Regions from separate parts of the Reinekea marina genome, predicted to be linked through region 1. Evidence: predicted binding sites of a transcription regulator. Region 1 holds the regulator's gene; each other region holds the start of a gene.
What was found. The regulator PhoB, encoded in region 1, activates phosphate uptake and scavenging genes when phosphate is short. The targets are predictions, from matches to a motif close to TGTCATANNNNTGTCANA.

Region 2: the regulator PhoB is predicted to act here: its motif matches at 1,579-1,596, upstream of QWZ13_RS10575 (sigma-54 dependent transcriptional regulator).
Region 3: the regulator PhoB is predicted to act here: its motif matches at 1,915-1,932, upstream of QWZ13_RS16765 (PhoX family protein).

The regions. Positions count from the first base shown of each region.
Region 1 covers NZ_JAUFQI010000001.1:3,351,655-3,355,910, reverse strand. Annotated here, with positions in the region: gene QWZ13_RS18620 (response regulator) at 1-543, shown strand, start outside; gene phoR (phosphate regulon sensor histidine kinase PhoR) at 540-1,859, opposite strand; gene phoB (phosphate regulon transcriptional regulator PhoB) at 1,863-2,588, opposite strand; gene ubiA (4-hydroxybenzoate octaprenyltransferase) at 2,669-3,523, opposite strand; gene QWZ13_RS18600 (chorismate--pyruvate lyase family protein) at 3,520-4,032, opposite strand.
Region 2 covers NZ_JAUFQI010000001.1:1,990,625-1,994,880, forward strand. Annotated here, with positions in the region: gene QWZ13_RS10560 (methyltransferase domain-containing protein) at 1-928, opposite strand, end outside; gene QWZ13_RS10565 (hypothetical protein) at 904-1,077, shown strand; gene fliS (flagellar export chaperone FliS) at 1,041-1,433, shown strand; gene QWZ13_RS10575 (sigma-54 dependent transcriptional regulator) at 1,718-3,175, shown strand; gene QWZ13_RS10580 (sensor histidine kinase) at 3,283-4,256, shown strand, end outside.
Region 3 covers NZ_JAUFQI010000001.1:3,058,369-3,062,624, reverse strand. Annotated here, with positions in the region: gene QWZ13_RS16765 (PhoX family protein) at 1-1,845, opposite strand, end outside; gene QWZ13_RS16760 (oxidative damage protection protein) at 1,954-2,226, opposite strand; gene mutY (A/G-specific adenine glycosylase) at 2,258-3,316, opposite strand; gene QWZ13_RS16750 (hypothetical protein) at 3,288-4,256, opposite strand, start outside.

The DNA.
Region 1 (4,256 bases):
GCGTTGGTAAAATCTATTTTAAAAGGGGCTGCAGCTATGAAGCCCACATTTGGATCGGCTAATGAATCGGCGGGTGTCTTACTAGGGGCTGCGCCGCAAGCGGCTAAAAAACCTGCGTCGTCAAATTCAGCCGGCAGCGCTTCATTGCTAACCACGGGTGCACCCAGTTCGAAATTAGTCGATAAAGAGCCGATAAGAGCAGGTAAAACCAAACCCAAAGCGAGCATATTAGCGAAAGTCGCGGTGCGCTCTCCCAAGGCCGCTTGGCAAGGTGACTTACGAGACATTAATTTAACCGACTTAAGCATGACAGTAGAACTTGATGATACCGTTCCTCCTACCGTGCTAGATCAAGTCGTGGTGGATATTGTTCCGAAAAACGATCCCGATGCCGTGGCGCGCATAAATACCATGGTGACATCGGTTGCTTTAACTGAAAAATCACTCAGTTGCTCAAGGTTAAATCTTAATGTTCGCATCGTCGATGATGATCAAGAAAAACTTGAAACGCTGAGTAAGTTTATTGCTCAAGTTCGTCGCTAGTTTTGCGAGCGTTGAGATAATTCGCTCAGTCGCTTTTTGGGAAAAATACAGGTGAAGGCTGAACCAATATTAGGCTGGCTTTGTATATCTAAATAGGCGTTATGGTGGTTCAATATATGCTTCACAATGGCCAGCCCTAAACCAGTGCCACCGTCTTCACTTGAGCGGCCTTTGTCGGCTCGATAAAAACGTTCGGTAAGCCGAGGAATATGATGTTGCTCAATGCCGTAACCTTGATCTTGAACCGTCAGTAAACCTCCCAGAGCCGATTTTTTCCAGCTGATGACAATGGACTTTTGAGACGGGCTATAACGTACTGCATTGTATATTAAGTTGCTCAACGCCGTTCTTATTTGACCCAAATCCCCTAACAACATAGCATCGGTTTGGCATTGAAATGTAATGTCTAACTTCTTATCTATGCTGTGCGCATATTGCAATGCATCTTCGATCAACTGCGACATTAAGTCTGGGATGTTTATCTTCTTCATTGGCGCATCACTGGTGTCAATATCGAGTTTACTGAGAATGAGTAAATCATTGACAAGGTTGTTCATACGCTTTGCTTGCGTCGACATGCTGAGCAATGCTTTGTGCATGGCAGGGGGAATATCATCATTGAAATTTAAAATATTCTCGAGATGACCTTGAACAACTGTAATTGGTGTTTTGAGCTCATGCGAGGCGTTGGCTACAAAGTCTTGCCGCATTTTTTCAAGCTTCTCTAAACGAGTGGTATCGCGCAGCAATAGTAAGCGCTCACCTTCGCCGTAGACGGTCATCGATATTTGCAGAGAACGATTTGCGTGTGCCGGATTTTCTATAGTGATCGGTTCTTTGTTTTGTGCTTTGTTGTAGTAGTCTGTGAACTCAGGATCTCGAATCAAGTTCGTGAGTAAATGACCTTCGTCGACTTTTTTCAAATTCAATAACTTAACAGCGGCTTTGTTCCACGATTCTATGTTGCCATTGGAATCTAAAGTGATAACACCATCGGCCAACGCCTGATTAGATGTACGGATTTTTTGAATGGTTTCACGATACCGTCTAACTTGCTTGCGGTGTTTCTTGCGTACCATGTAAAGGTGATCGAACACTACACCCCATAACCCCATAGCATTGGGCGGTGCGTTCTTCGCCCCTTTTATTAACCACGAAATAAGACGGTGCTGTTGGTATAAAATCCAAATTAGATAGCTGGCACTGGCAGCGGCCAAAAATAACCAAGGATAGCCAAATACAAAACCCACTGATACGGCCACAGAAGCTGAAATAGCTAGGTTTTTGTAATGAGATTTGCGTAAATCCCGAATCATAAATTAGAGGCTCTCTGGCGACTGAGTAGAGAATCGATACCCCGTTCCTCTCACTGTTTGTACGAGTGTTTTGTATTGCTCACCTAATAGCTTTCGTAAGCGTCGAATATGTACATCGACTGTTCGTTCATCTACATACACATTACCGCCCCAAACGTGATCAAGCAACTGGCTTCGACTATAAGCGCGTTCAGGATGAGTCATAAAAAATTGCAGCAATTTAAATTCGGTGGGTCCTAGCTTGAGCTCTGAGCCATCGGCAAATACTCGGTGGCTGGTCGGGTCTAACGTTAAACCTTTTACTTCAACTACAGTATCAACGCCGGCCGGTGTAGAGCGACGTAATACGGCTTTTAATCGAGCCACTAATTCACGCGGTGAAAAAGGTTTAGTGATGTAATCGTCGGCACCGGCATCTAAGCCTGATATTTTATGTTCTTCCTCGCCTTTGGCGGTGAGCATAATAATGGGAATCTCTTGAGTTAAAGCATCGCGTTTTAAACGACGCGCCAATTCAACCCCACTGGTGCCGGGCATCATCCAATCTAGTAATATTAAATCGGGCTTTTGGTCGACGATAATTGAATGAGCGTCTTGCGCGTTACCTGCTTCTAAAGCGCGATAACCCGCCATTTCGAGCGCAGCGGCGATAACATCGCGAATGGCCGATTCATCATCAACGATTAAGATACTTCGTGTTGCCATGTCAGTTTCCTGAATAGGGTTCATAATAGCTCACGATTAAAAAGAAGTTTTGTGACATTAAGATGACAAAATTCATAATTCTGCCATCTTTCCCAATTAAAAGGTTAGAGCAGTTCCACGACCGCGGCTATAAATAGCGCCATCCCCAGCCAATGATTATTTAAGAATGCTTGAAAACATGCATCGCGGTCTCGATGTCGGATTAACCACTGCTGATAACTCATTAGCCCTGCTGAAATGGCAATGGCGAACCACCATACCAAACCGAATTCGGCTTTTACGCCTACCGCTACCCAGCTCAGCAGTGCCAGCAGTTGCAGAACGCCGATCATTAGCTTGTCGGCATCGCCAAATAAAATTGCAGTTGAGCGCACGCCAATTTTTATATCGTCGTCTCTATCGACCATGGCGTACTGGGTATCATAGGCCACTGTCCATAATACTTTGGCGGTAAATAGTAACCATACGGTATCAACTAATGGGGCTTGTGCGGCGGTATATGCCATCGGAATCGCCCATGCGAAAGCGGCACCGAGTACCACCTGAGGCAAATAGGTATGGCGTTTCATAAATGGATAAAGCGACGCAAGAGCTAAACCAACAAAAGACATATACACCGTTAATGCGTTTGTCAGTAATACTAAAATAAAAGAGACACCCACTAACGCAGAAAAAAGTATTAACGCTTCTTTTTCAGTGACTAAACCTTGGGCTAGGGGGCGGGTATTTGTTCGCTTAACGTGGCCGTCAATTTTCCGATCGGCGTAATCGTTAATTACGCAACCTGCGGAGCGCATGAATAACACACCCAGCGTAAAAATAATGAGATTCTTAATAGACGGAAACCCGCCCGAAGCGATCCACAGCGCTGTTAATGTCGGCCAAAGAAGAAGGTAAGTGCCAATAGGGCGGTCGAGTCGAGTGAGCTTTATGTATTGTGAAAGCGCTAGTTTATTCATGATTGCCTAATTAATTCAGGTAAAAAATATTCGGTCACCAGTAAAGGTTGTTCACGTAACCAATAGCGTGAACGGCGCCCCCAGAGTGTATCAAAATGCGTGATTTCTGTTGGGCTTTTTCGCACAGTATCGTCGGCGAATAACAACTCACCCAAGGGTCTTTCTTGCAGTGTTGATAATTCCGCTAAGCCCTGTTTTAAACTTGTAGTGGGTATTAGTGTGTGCGCCATAACCCAAATTTCTTGGTGGTTTTTCAGCGCTACTTTACGTGAAAAATACTCGGCTTTTTCCTTCGTATGGGCGGCATTGAGGCTCGGATCAGTACTGTTGATGAGAGTTTCTTCAATCACAGCCACGGAAAAATTATCCGTACGTTGGCGCAGCGCTTCGGTCAAACTGCCAGGCAAAAACAGCCAATAACCCATTTCGTCTGGAATCGGTTCAGGAAAGGCGCTGGGCGTATACCAAGAGTGGCTACGTGTGTCTAAATCGAAAGTTAAGGTTTCCACTGCATAAGTCATTTATTAAAAAGCGCCAGTGTACCTGAGGTGCTCTACTATGTTGAATGCCAAATGTTATTTTTGGTCAATATATGCTCGATAACTGCTTGAAAAATAGCATTTTTTTACGAATTTGACGCTCAAAGGCGGAGAATTTGGAATTTAAGGCTTGGCAAGGCAGGTGAGAACTAGGTAGTCTAGGGGCATAGTCACACCTTTTACAGCGCTTTGCT
Region 2 (4,256 bases), 1.4 Mb from region 1:
TAAACAGTTCTAGCTCGTTGTTCGTAAAATAGAGCTTTTCAAGTGCAAGTAATAGAAGCTCGTCTTTCACTAAATCTTGGATGTCGACAACCGCATTCGGGTCAGAGAGATGGTATTTATGATTTAGCAAGGACATCACTAGTGTTGAAAGCGATTGGTGATCTACTTGCTTTAGTTTTAACCATTTTATGGCATCTTGCTCTAAATCTTCTTGGTAATAATCTGCACTGATCGAAGCCACTACTTCGAACAACTTTTCTTTAACATGGGCATCATTCGGGTGCAGCCGATACAAGTGCCTATAGGCCTGAAACGCCTCAACAATACGGCCGAGCTTAGTAAGAGTGAACGCCATAGAGGTCGCCGCACGGGTCATGCTTGGGTCATAATCTAACGCTTTAGAAAACGCACCTAATGCATCTGTGAATAGCTTTTGTGCTAATTTTATATGGCCATAGGTAAACCAATGCCCTGCAGAATTTGCCTGCTGCTCGAGTGCTTCAGAGATATGGTGCTCTGCAAGTTTATAAAAGCCTTCATCTAGAGCTATACGTGCCAATAAGTTATTGGCGGTATCGCAATATTTTTCCGATTCACGAAGTTGCAGTGCAATTTGTTTTGCTTTGCCACGGTGAGCCACTGTTTGTTCGCTGGCCGACTGTGCACATAAACTCTTTTCATAGTGAAAAAGCGCACGTTTTTCGAGCTCTTTCCAGCGCTTCAATAGGCTGCGATTAGTCTCTTTAGCGGAGCCTTGTTGTTTTTTGAGTGCCTGCGTCATGATCTGTGTCCTAACTCTTAGCTTATCGCCATTTACTTTCAGAGGTTGCCGCTTTTTTAGGTAATAACGGCAATGAATCTCCGAAAAGGTGTGAATTCGGGCGTTTGCTTGAGATATTGCAGGTGGTGTGCCAACTTCGGCTACCAAAAGAAACAGTAGAGTCTGAAAAAAGAGCTAATATTATTTGGTCTTTGGCCGATAACCTTTGTAAGCCAGTTAAGGCAATACGAAACCGTTCTATTCGTTATGAGGTAAGACTATGTACGCACAGGGTATTAAAGAGTATCAATCTGTAGGCACGCAGACGTCGATCGTTGATGCTGACCCACACCGACTTGTTCAACTATTATTCGAAGGAGCGTTGGCTCGCATTTCAGCCGCTAAAGGCCATATTGCTCGAAAAGAGTACGACAAAAAAAGTAATCAAATAAATTCAGCTATAAACATTATCGGCGGATTACAAGAGTCTCTTAATTTAGATGCGGGTGAACTGGCACTGAATTTAGAGCGACTCTACGACTATATGATTAGACGATTATTTGAAGCTAATGTCCGCAATAGCGTAGAAATGCTAGAAGAAGTCAATAATTTGCTCACTCAAATAAAAACAGCGTGGGATGAAATTAGAGAGCAAGCCCTGCAAGGAACTTGAGTAAAATTCGGCTAACTTATTAAATTTATTAGATTAATTAACCCAATTGATTAAAAATTAGATTGGGTTAGTTGATTATTTATGCAATTTTTTTTGACAAAAGATTACCTTCGTTTTTAGTTCTGACACTCATACAAAATATTACAGTCATAAATTTGACAAAATGTAACTTTACGTCTTAACTCCCCAGATATGGCACAAGGTGAAGTGACAATCGATTGACTGATGCTTCTAGAACCTTGGTAAAAATTCTCAATATTTAATGGATGTATAGGGTTGTTGAGATGTGGAGAGAAATAAATTTATTGATCGTCGACGATAACGAACAACGACGTCACGATATGAAAGTTATCCTAGATTTTCTAGATGAAGACAGTGTGGTTTTATCTAGTGAAGATTGGATAACTAAAGCTCAGCAGGCCTTTGAGGATCCTACTATGTTAGTGGGTGTCGTATTTGGTGAGTTGAATCAATCTTTAGAGAAAGCGATCAACAGTTTAGTTGAGTGGGATGCAGGATTACCATTGCTTCTGTTGGGCGACCACCCGGAAAGCGAACTTTTAGAAGATGAACTTCGTTCTAGAATTATAGCAAAGCTAAGAACACCGTTATCTTATAATAAGTTGCTCGATAATCTTCACCGGGCGCAAATGTATCGCGAACAATATGACCTAACTCGAGGTCGAGATCAGCGCCGAGAAATTAATTTATTTCGTAGCCTTATTGGCAGTAGTCGAGCGGTGCAGTCAGTTAGAGAGATGATGGCGCAAGTTGCCGATAAAGAGGTGACCGTGTTAATTCAAGGTGAAAGCGGCACCGGAAAGGAAGTTGTTGCGCGTAACTTACACTACAACTCACACCGCCGTCATAAGCCTTTCGTGCCGGTAAATTGTGGCGCAATCCCGCATGAATTAATTGAAAGTGAATTATTTGGCCACGAAAAAGGGGCTTTTACTGGGGCCATTACCTCTCGAGCTGGACGTTTTGAAATGGCTGAAGGTGGAACTCTATTTTTAGATGAAATTGGTGATTTGCCGCTCAATATGCAAGTAAAGCTACTGCGTGTTTTACAAGAGCGAACGTTTGAACGGGTCGGGGGAACTAAGACTTATACGTCTGATGTGCGAGTTGTTGCGGCTACTCACCGTAACTTGGAAGAAATGATTGATCAAGCCGAATTCCGCGAAGATTTGTTCTATCGATTGAATGTTTTTCCGATTGAAATGCCAGCGCTTCGAGATAGGCATGAAGATATCCCGTTGCTTTTAAATGAATTAGTCTCGCGACTCGAAAACGAAAAACGTGGCTCCATTCGATTCAACTCCAGCGCAATTATGTCTTTGGTTCAGCATGACTGGCCCGGTAACGTGCGTGAAATGGCAAATTTAATAGAGCGATTAGCCATCATGCATCCCTATGGAGTAGTAGGCGTGCAGGAACTGCCTGCGAAATATCGTCATGTGGAGGCCGAATCTGAAAATATGCTTCCAAATTCTGTCGTTAATGCAATGGAAGAATCGGTTAAGCCACAAATTAATTTAGATCAATCAGCGTTGTTGCCAATGAATGGCATTGATTTAAAAGAATATTTAACAGAGCTGGAGAAAAACCTGATTCAGCAAGCATTAGATGATGCGCAAGGCGTGGTAGCGCGTGCGGCTGAAAAATTACATATTCGGCGTACCACATTGGTTGAAAAAATGCGCAAGTATGAAATTAATCGAAGAGATACCGTGAATTAGTTCTGTTAGTTAAAATATGAAGGCCGCTTTATGCGGCCTTTTTTATTTTAGGTTGGCATTGCAATTGCAGTAAGGCTATTACAGTCAAATTATTGAACAAAATGCATATGCAAACACAGAATGCCAATAAAATAGCGAATTCGATGCCTCTGGCAAAGCCAGCTGAGCTTAATAAAGCGTCGTTAAACGAATTGCAGCAGGCATTCAGTGCATTTACATCTATGTCGGAACAACTCTCCGATAGCTATCATTTACTGGAAAATAGAGTTGTAGAGCTGAGCGGAGAGTTGGCCTCATTATCTGAGCAGCGCTTAAACGAATTAAATGAAAAGGAAGCGCTTGCTGAGCAGTTAGAAAGCCTTTTGCACCTAATGCCTGCGGGAGTCATCGTTGTCGACAACAGAGGCTTTGTGCAACGCATAAACCCTGCAGCCGAGCAATGGCTAAGTCAGGCATGCACAGGCTCAGAGGCGGCTTCTTTCGTTGGCTTACCTTGGGGCAAAATTGTTAAAGAAGCATTTAACCCGAAGCAAACCGATTACCATGAAGTTAGTTTAAATGATGGGCGTTTAGTCAGTTTAGAAACAAGTGCATTAGACAATGCTGGTCAGCTGATTGTAATGACGGACCAGACTGAAACACGCATGTTACAAGCTCAAGTATCTCGTCAAGAGCGTTTAACGGCCATGGGGCAAATGGTCGCCTCATTGGCGCATCAGGTTAGAACACCGCTATCGGCCGCCATGCTTTATGCATCGAATTTAAAAAATCCTAAGTTAGACCAACCCACGCATCATAAATTTGTAGACAAGCTTGTCGGTCGTTTACATCACCTAGAAAAACAAGTTCAAGATATGCTCTTGTTTGTGAAAGGTGATTGCCAACTGCTAAATTTAGTGACTACCGAAAAGTTGTTTGAGCTGATGTCAGACGCGGCTGTCGGAGTTTCCAATCAGAATATCAGTGCAATCAATTGGGCTAATGCCGCACCAGGTGTAAAAATTCAATGTCAGGCAGACGCGCTGGTCAGTGCGTTTATGAATATTATTAACAATGCATTTGAAGCCGGTGGCGACGGGCT
Region 3 (4,256 bases), 290 kb from region 1:
ATCGTCTTTGCGAATGGCAACTACGGCCGAGCGTGGAACACCGTCTTTTTCGGCATTTGGCCAGCCAACACCTGGGTGTTGTACACCAATAAACAAAGTCCGTTGATCATTCGCGAACGTACAACCGGTAATTTCACATTCTTTAGGTCCTACTAAAAAGCGGCGTATATGCCCTGTAACCGGATCGGCGCAAAGCATTTGATTGTTGCCTTGGCCTTCAAAAATGCCTTCATTTTTGTAGTTGCCATCGGTTTGTATCCATAAACGGCCGTCAGCATCAAACGCGAGCCCATCGGGGCTGTTAAACATGTTATCGGCGCTTATATTCTCACTGCCGGCCATGAGCCCTGTTTGCGTATTAGGGTTACCGGCCATCGCAAATAGATCCCAGCCAAAACGTTGCGCACTGTGGTCTCTGTTTTCTGGTACCCAACGTATGATATGTCCAAATGGGTTTTTCTCACGAGGGTTTGCCGCGTTGACTGGTTGTGAATCACGTTCGCCTCGGTATTTGTTATTCGTAAGCGTGCAAAAAACCATAGGCGAAGAAGGGTGGCAAGCCACCCATTCTGGCCTGTCCATCGATGTCGCCCCCACAAAACGGGCCGCAATGCGGGCGTACACTAAGATGTAAGCTTGGTCTTTAAAACCATTGGCGGGTGTTAGGCCATTTTTACCAAAGCTCAGCTCAATCCATTCACCCGAGCCATTGTCGTTAAACTTTGCTGCGTACAATGTGCCTTCTTCAAGCAATCGCATATTGTGCGCGCGATCGTTTTCTTTATAGGTCTCTTTAGAGACAAACTTGTAAATAAATTCGCCTCGCTCATCATCACCCATATAAACAACCGCATGCCCGTTCGGCGCTAAGGTAATAGCTGCATTCTCGTGTTTGAATCGCCCCAATGCTGAACGCTTCATGGCCTTAGAGCTGGGGTCAAGTGGGTCTATTTCTACAATCCAACCAAAGCGGTTTGCTTCGTTTGGGTGCTTGGCTAAATTGAAACGATCTTCGTGTGGCCACCAGTTATAATCAAAACCAGTTTCAGACAATCCATAAGCGCGTTGCTCATCATTTAAGGGCGTAGCTTCTGGTGCGCCGAAGTACCCATTGAAGTTTTCTTCGCAGGTTATATAGGTGCCCCAAGGGGTTTGCCCGTTGCCGCAGTTATTTAGAGTGCCGCGAATTTTTGAACCGCTGCGATCCATCGCTGTTTGCACCAGTGGGTGCCCGGTGACAGGCCCTGTCATAATAAACTCATCAGCATCGCCATGTAATCGGCGGTTCAGAGGTGAGTTTTTGTTAACTTTCCAAGATCCTTTTTTATTCTTTTTAACTTCAAAAATATTAACACCGTGCGCAACGATTTCTTTTTTAACATCGTCTGCGCTCATATTTTTGCCTTGGTGTGTGTGCATAAACTCTTTATTTATATATTCACTATTTACCGCCATGACGGCGCGATTTTCATCTAAGCCACCTTGCTTCGTCTGTAAATGAAATATGCTCATGCCATCGGTGTTGTCACCAAACTGCCCAGCTTGATCGTCAGCGCTGTTACTCACTGAAAATTTAGGGGCACCTTTAATAATTGGGTCACCCCAGGCAACTAACACTTCGTAATGGTAACCCGAGGGAAGTTGAATCTCGTCTGCGGTTGACGTCGGAATAGGGTCGAAGCCCATTAAATAGGTCGCTTGGGTAGCCGACATGGCTAAAGTTGAAGCGCCGCCTAAAAAACTGGTAGCGCCTATAGCGCCTCCAGATTGAATAACGCGACGGCGCGAGACGGCTTTATTTAACACAGATTCAAATGCAACGGTTTTGTGCTGATCGTTTTCCATAGTGACTCTCTAGGTTGTTTTATTTTGAGAGAACACTAAAAAATTTGTATGACGAAAAAGTGACGTTTACGTGACAGCTTAATGAAATAAGTACATTCTCATTTGCTTTTATTTATCTTCCGGTACATAACCTTCTGCGGCGTCGTATTCTTGGCCGGTTAAAAACAGTTGCATTTGTTCCATTAAATACTTTCGAGAAGTAGGATCAGTAACCGTGAGCTGTTTTTCATTGATCAAGCGAGTTTGGTGCGCTTGCCATTCACTCCAAGCTTGTGCTGATACTGTTTCAAAAATCTCTTGACCCTTTGGGCCAGGAAAAGGGGGGCGCTGTAATGCTGGCAACGGTTTTTTATATTTGGTGCAATCAACTAAATGAGTCATGTTTGAACCTCGAGTTTTATCAAATGTGAACTTACATCGATTGAGCAATTTTCTTCAGCAAAGTAACCGCAGGTGCGGGCATTCCGATGGCTTGTTCTTCATTAGGTAAGCTGGGCTGAAACCATATTGCTTTTTCATCATTTACATTGTTTGGCGGTTGGTTCAGTTTAACCTGTATTGGCCAAATATCTAAGTGATAGTGACTGAAAGTGTGTTTGAAATTTTTCCATTTTAAAGGTGCTTGAGCCTCGATTGATAGCAGATAACATTCGACATCTTCAAACGTTTCAAATTCAGGGAAACTAAACAGCCCACCCCATATGCCTGTTGGCGGGCGCTGTACCAGCTTAACTCGGCCATCGGGGAGTTGCAAAATAAGCATGTGTGTTGTTTTGGTTGGTTTTTCTTTTTTTGGCTTTGGTACCGGCAGGCAATGCGTTTGATCGCGTTCATAAGCTAAGCATTTTTTAGCGAGCGGGCAAGAGTCGCACTTAGGCTTTGTTCGCGTACATACCAGTGCCCCTAAATCCATCATCACCTGGTTGTAGTCGGCCGTTCGTTTGTTGGGTGTAAGGGCTTCACTGTATTGCCATAATTGTTTTTGCGATGCAGTGGTACCTGGCCATTCAGCAAGAGCAAAAAAGCGTGCGAGAACGCGCTTAACATTGCCATCTAGTATCGCGGCGGGTTGGTTAAACACTGAGCTCGCAATAGCTCCTGCGGTAGAGCGACCAATACCGGGTAGAGCTTCAAGTTGTTCGACTTGTTCAGGGAACTGGCCGTTAAACTGTTCTACAACCTGTTTGGCCGCCTTATGTAAATTACGTGCGCGAGCGTAGTAACCTAAGCCCGTCCATAAATGCAGTACATCATCTTGGTCGGCACTTGCTAGAGATTCAACCGTTGGGAAGCTAGACATGAAGCGCTCGAAATATGGGATAACTGTCGCAACTTGCGTTTGTTGCAACATAATTTCAGATACCCAAACACGATAGGCTGTTTTGCCTTGTTGCCATGGCAAATTTTTCCGGCCGTATTGGTCGTACCATTCGAGTACTTGTTTATTGAACCAGGAGGCGGTGCAATGCATTGATTGTTTCCATATCATTCGACAATAAATTTAAAGGCTTCTGCAACCGGTTGGTCACTGTAGGGCCTTCTATCACTTTTAACGTCGGCCATTGTAAAGTTAGGCGACCAAAACCATAACCCGCAGTATTTTGTTCATCTAGATATTCATTCCAATCCCCGTCTTTTAATTGCCATAGCTTACCTTCGGCGTTAAGGGAGAGTTCTTTTAATGTGATGTTATGAGATGACCGCTGACCTTCGCCATTGATGGTCGCTAATCTAAATTCTGGTTTTTCCCAAGAGATCAGTGGTTTATTGTCATTTATTTGTCCTGTCATCACAAAATTATAGCTTTGCCAATCGAGTGGGTCGGCCACCTGTTGAGGTTGCTCGGCTAATATGGAAACACTGAGTTGACCCGTGATGGTTTGTTCAGAAGCGCTGGCCTCGGTCGATTGCAATGCATAAGTTCGCGCAATATTTTGAGTGTCTCTAAAGGCCACTGCTGCATCTAAAAGTCTAAGGTTTACTTCGCCGTTTTGCCAGGAACCAAATTCTAAACCGCCTGAAAAATCGAACAGCTCAGGTAAATGTGTAAAACGATTTTGATTCCATTGGGAAGACCAAGAAGCAAATTCCAGAGTGAGGGAGTTGTCTGTACTGAGCTTAGCTTGTTTAACTTTTCCAACCCATTGAACCGAACCTTGTTGAAAAAACGTTTGGCTGGTTAAATTGTTTTTCCGAAAAATGACCGTGTCATCTTTAGCCAAAGATAGCATTGCTGAGTAATTAAAACCAACATCAAGTGAAGCGTTGCGAATGTGCCCGGATGTTTGCATTGAATAATCGCCTAAGGATCCATTCTTGACCATTTCAATATTGAGACCATGTACTTCAGTGTCATCGAATACGGCGGTGCTGTTTGCAATAGAAATTTTCTTGGCGTTCAGGTCAAGCAG